2 regions of the Streptomyces sp. MMS24-W38 genome follow, and region 1 is predicted to be linked to the other one. Evidence: predicted binding sites of a transcription regulator. Region 1 holds the regulator's gene; the other holds the start of a gene.
The links. Region 1 encodes HrcA, which represses chaperone genes, less so after heat shock. Its sites were predicted from a motif close to TTNGCACTCNGNNNNNCNGAGTGCNAA; they were not measured.
Positions count from the first base shown of each region.

Region 1 (2,398 bases):
TCCGCCGCCCGCGCGTCCAGACCCTCGCGCTCCGCGTCCGCGCGCAGTTCCTCGCGCCCCCGTGCCAGCACCGTGTCCACGCCCACCGCGCCGAACACCTCCGCGCCCGCGAACACCGCCGCCCCCAGCACATGGTCGAAATGGGGGTGGGTGAGAGCGAGATGCGTCACACGCCCACCGGCGAGCGCCTGCGCCCGTGCCCGCAACCGGGCGCCCTCGCCCAGGCTCGAACCGGCGTCCACGAGCAGCGCCGCGCCCACGCCGACGACGAGCCCCGCCGTGCAGTCCCACACCGGCAGCCGGCACCGGCCCACTCCCGGCGCCAGCCGTTCCCATCCCGACTCTTCCCAACTCACCGTCATACCGCGACGCTAATCGCCCACGGCTTCCCCGCGCGACGGCGTGGGACCGGCCTTGCCCGGGGTGTACCCACCGGCCGTACACTGGGCGGGGAAGTCTGGCACTCGCGTGCGAAGAGTGCCAGGACATTCAGGGAACGGACCGGGCGGAAGGCTTCTGGAGGTGTGCGCCATGCTCAGTGAACGCAGGCTCCAGGTGCTGCGCGCCATCGTCCAGGACTACGTCGGAACCGAGGAACCCGTCGGCTCCAAGGCCCTCACCGAGCGGCACAACCTGGGCGTCTCCCCGGCCACCGTGCGCAACGACATGGCGGCCCTGGAGGACGAGGGGTTCATCGCCCAGCCGCACACCAGCGCCGGGCGCATCCCCACCGACAAGGGCTACCGGCTCTTCGTGGACAAGCTCGCCGGCGTCAAGCCGATGACCGCCCCCGAGCGGCGCGCCATCCAGAACTTCCTGGAGGGCGCCGTCGACCTGGACGACGTCGTGGCCCGCACGGTGCGGCTGCTCGCGCAGCTGACCCGGCAGGTGGCCGTCGTGCAGTACCCGTCGCTGACCCGCTCGACCGTGCGGCACGTGGAGCTGCTCCCGATGGCGCCCGCGCGCGCCATGCTGGTGCTGATCACGGACACCGGGCGGGTCGAACAGCGCATGATCGACTGTCCGGCGCCGATCGGCGAGGCGACCCTGGGGGATCTGCGGGCGCGGCTCAACAGCCGTGTCGCGGGCCGCCGTTTCACCGATGTACCGTCTCTCGTCGAGGATCTCCCCGAGGCTTTCGACCCCGAGGAGCGCGGTACGGTCTCGACCGTGCTCTCCACCCTCCTGGAGACGCTCGTCGAGGACAACGAGGAGCGGCTGATGATCGGCGGTACCGCCAATCTGACCCGCTTCGGACATGACTTCCCCCTTGTGATCCGGCCCGTACTGGAGGCGCTCGAGGAGCAGGTCGTGCTTCTCAAGCTGCTGGGCGAGGCGAAGGATCCGGGCGTGACCGTGCGTATCGGTCATGAGAACGCCCACGAGGGACTCAACTCCACCTCAGTGGTGTCGGTGGGCTACGGTTCGGGCGGCGAGGCTGTTGCCAAGCTCGGCGTGGTCGGTCCGACCCGCATGGATTACCCGGGAACGATGGGAGCGGTACGCGCAGTGGCACGGTACGTCGGACAGATCCTGGCGGAGTCGTAGTGGCCACGGACTACTACGCCGTACTCGGCGTGCGCCGCGACGCTTCGCAGGAGGAGATCAAAAAGGCCTTCCGGCGGCTCGCCCGCGAGCTGCATCCGGACGTCAACCCGGATCCGAAGACCCAGGAGCGGTTCAAGGAGATCAACGCCGCCTACGAGGTGCTGTCGGACCCGCAGAAGAAGCAGGTCTACGACCTCGGCGGCGACCCGCTCTCGCAGGCCGGGGCCGGCGGCGGCGCGGGCGGCTTCGGCGCGGGCGGCTTCGGGAACTTCTCCGACATCATGGACGCGTTCTTCGGCACGGCGTCGCAGCGCGGTCCGCGCTCGCGCACCCGCCGCGGCCAGGACGCGATGATCCGGATCGAGGTCGAGCTGGACGAGGCCGCGTTCGGCACGACCAAGGACATCCAGGTCGACACGGCGATCGTGTGCACCACGTGCAGCGGTGAGGGCGCCGCGCCGGGGACCAGCGCGCAGACCTGTGACATGTGCCGCGGCCGCGGTGAGGTCTCGCAGGTCACCCGGTCCTTCCTGGGCCAGGTCATGACCTCGCGCCCCTGCCCGCAGTGCCAGGGCTTCGGCACCGTCGTCCCGAACCCGTGCCCGGAGTGCGCCGGCGACGGACGCGTCCGCTCCCGCCGCACCCTGACCGTGAAGATCCCGGCCGGTGTCGACAACGGCACCCGGATCCAGCTGGCCGGCGAGGGCGAGGTCGGCCCCGGCGGCGGTCCCGCCGGCGACCTGTACGTCGAGATCCACGAACTGCCGCACAGCACCTTCCAGCGGCGCGGCGACGACCTGCACTGCACGGTCACCATCCCGATGACGGCGGCCGCCCTCGGCACCAAAGT
Region 1 is NZ_JCBCPP010000001.1:4,528,694-4,531,091, forward strand. Features, by position in the region: gene AC6F7H_RS19505 (MBL fold metallo-hydrolase) at 1-362, opposite strand, end outside; gene hrcA (heat-inducible transcriptional repressor HrcA) at 532-1,548, shown strand; gene dnaJ (molecular chaperone DnaJ) at 1,548-2,398, shown strand, end outside.

Region 2 (2,398 bases), 950 kb from region 1:
GCGGGGCCTCGAGCGCGAGCTTCACGGCGTTGGCGCCGGTCGCCTCGTCACCCTCGAGCTCCAGCTTCTCGAACACCTGGGAGGCCTGGAGCAGGGCCACGCCACCACCGGCGACGATGCCCTCCTCGACGGCCGCCTTCGCGTTGCGAACGGCGTCCTCGATGCGGTGCTTGCGCTCCTTGAGCTCGACCTCGGTGGCGGCACCGGCCTTGATGACCGCGACACCGCCGGCGAGCTTCGCCAGGCGCTCCTGCAGCTTCTCGCGGTCGTAGTCCGAGTCGCTGTTCTCGATCTCGGCGCGGATCTGGTTCACGCGGCCCTGGACCTGCCCCGAGGAGCCGGCACCGTCGACGATGGTGGTCTCGTCCTTGGTGATGACGACCTTGCGGGCCTTGCCGAGCAGGTCGAGGCTGGTGTTCTCCAGCTTGAGGCCGACCTCCTCGGAGATGACCTCGCCGCCCGTGAGGATGGCGATGTCGTTGAGCATGGCCTTGCGGCGGTCGCCGAAGCCCGGGGCCTTGACGGCGACGGACTTGAAGGTGCCGCGGATCTTGTTGACGACCAGGGTCGACAGGGCCTCGCCCTCGACGTCCTCGGCGATGATCAGCAGCGGCTTGCCCGACTGCATGACCTTCTCCAGGAGCGGCAGCAGGTCCTTGACGTTGCCGATCTTGGAGTTGGCGATCAGGATGTACGGGTCGTCGAGCGACGCCTCCATACGCTCCATGTCGGTGGCGAAGTACGCCGAGATGTAGCCCTTGTCGAAGCGCATACCCTCGGTGAGCTCCAGCTCCAGACCGAAGGTCTGGGACTCCTCGACGGTGATGACGCCTTCCTTGCCGACCTTGTCCATCGCCTCGGCGATGAGCTCGCCGATCTGGGTGTCGGCGGCGGAGATGGAGGCCGTGGAGGCGATCTGCTCCTTGGTCTCGACGTCCTTCGCCTGCTCCAGCAGGGCACCGGAGACGGCCTCGACGGCCTTCTCGATACCGCGCTTGAGGGCCATCGGGTTGGCGCCGGCGGCTACGTTGCGCAGGCCCTCCTTGACCAGGGCCTGGGCGAGGACGGTCGCGGTGGTCGTACCGTCACCGGCGACGTCGTCCGTCTTCTTGGCGACTTCCTTGACCAGCTCGGCGCCGATCTTCTCGTACGGGTCCTCGAGCTCGATCTCCTTGGCGATGGACACACCATCGTTGGTGATCGTGGGGGCGCCCCACTTCTTCTCGAGGACGACGTTGCGGCCCTTGGGGCCGAGCGTCACCTTGACGGCGTCCGCGAGCTGGTTCATGCCGCGCTCGAGGCCGCGCCGCGCCTCCTCGTCGAACGCGATGATCTTGGCCATGTGAAGTGGTCCCTCCAGGACTGGGGGTGATTACTTCGGACCGCGCCCGCGCCCGCGACGGACGGCTCACAGAACCGGTGGTTCCTTGCCCCACCGGCCTGCGGGCCTCACCGACCCGGTCCTTACGTTGTCACTCTCACCTTCAGAGTGCTAACGCCAATGATTAGCACTCGACCCATGCGAGTGCAAGCGCCCCCGGGGGGATCGCCGGGGGAGTCAGCCGCACGCGAACAGCGTGGGCGGCGCGGAGCAGGCCGCGCGCGAACACCCCCGGGCACCGGTCACCACCCGGGCCCCGGCACGGCGAAGGGTCCGCACCCCGGGGGGTGCGGACCCTTCGCCAGCAGGAAATTCTTGCGGTGGGTAGCGCGTTCAGGCGCTGAGACGAACCATGTCGGCCTGCGGGCCCTTCTGACCCTGCGAGATCTCGAACTCGACCCGCTGGCCTTCTTCGAGGGTGCGGTAGCCGTCCATCTGGATCGCGCTGTAGTGGACGAAAACATCCGCACCACCGTCGACCGCGATGAAGCCGTACCCCTTCTCCGCGTTGAACCACTTGACGGTGCCCTGAGCCATGCCTAACTCCCCTATTACTGGCCCTTGCACAGATCCACACTTCGCGGATCCGGGTCAGACCTCACCCCCCGACGATCGGGGGCGTGCGCCGGAACGCGTCGACCGCGGCCGAATGTATCCGTCCAACTGCCCTCTGCAACAGGTCAATCAGACGAGAAATCCGGACGGCACCGGTCCGGAATATGACGGGAATTCACCTGATTTCAGGGCAAGTCGGGTCGGACAAAGCCCGCAAATGCCGCAGAAGTGGCCCAGACTTTGGCTGTATCCAGTCGGGCGTGCGGCAGGAATTGACGGTTCCAGAACGGGGAGTCGGGACCGCGTTCCCCAACCTTACCGCGCTCAACCCCATGGAATTGCCCCCTCCGCTTCCCTCACGGAGGGGGCAACACGGTAAACATTCGGTAATCTCGATTACCGAGGGTAATGATCAGCCGCCGGCGACGGCCGGGATGATCGACACGCCGGCACCGTCCGGGG
Region 2 is NZ_JCBCPP010000001.1:3,576,254-3,578,651, reverse strand. Features, by position in the region: gene groL (chaperonin GroEL) at 1-1,342, opposite strand, end outside; gene AC6F7H_RS15240 (cold-shock protein) at 1,715-1,918, opposite strand; gene AC6F7H_RS15235 (ubiquitin-like small modifier protein 1) at 2,349-2,398, opposite strand, start outside.
Region 2: groL (chaperonin GroEL) is a predicted target of HrcA. The motif match lies at 1,506-1,532, and genes of this name have one in related genera.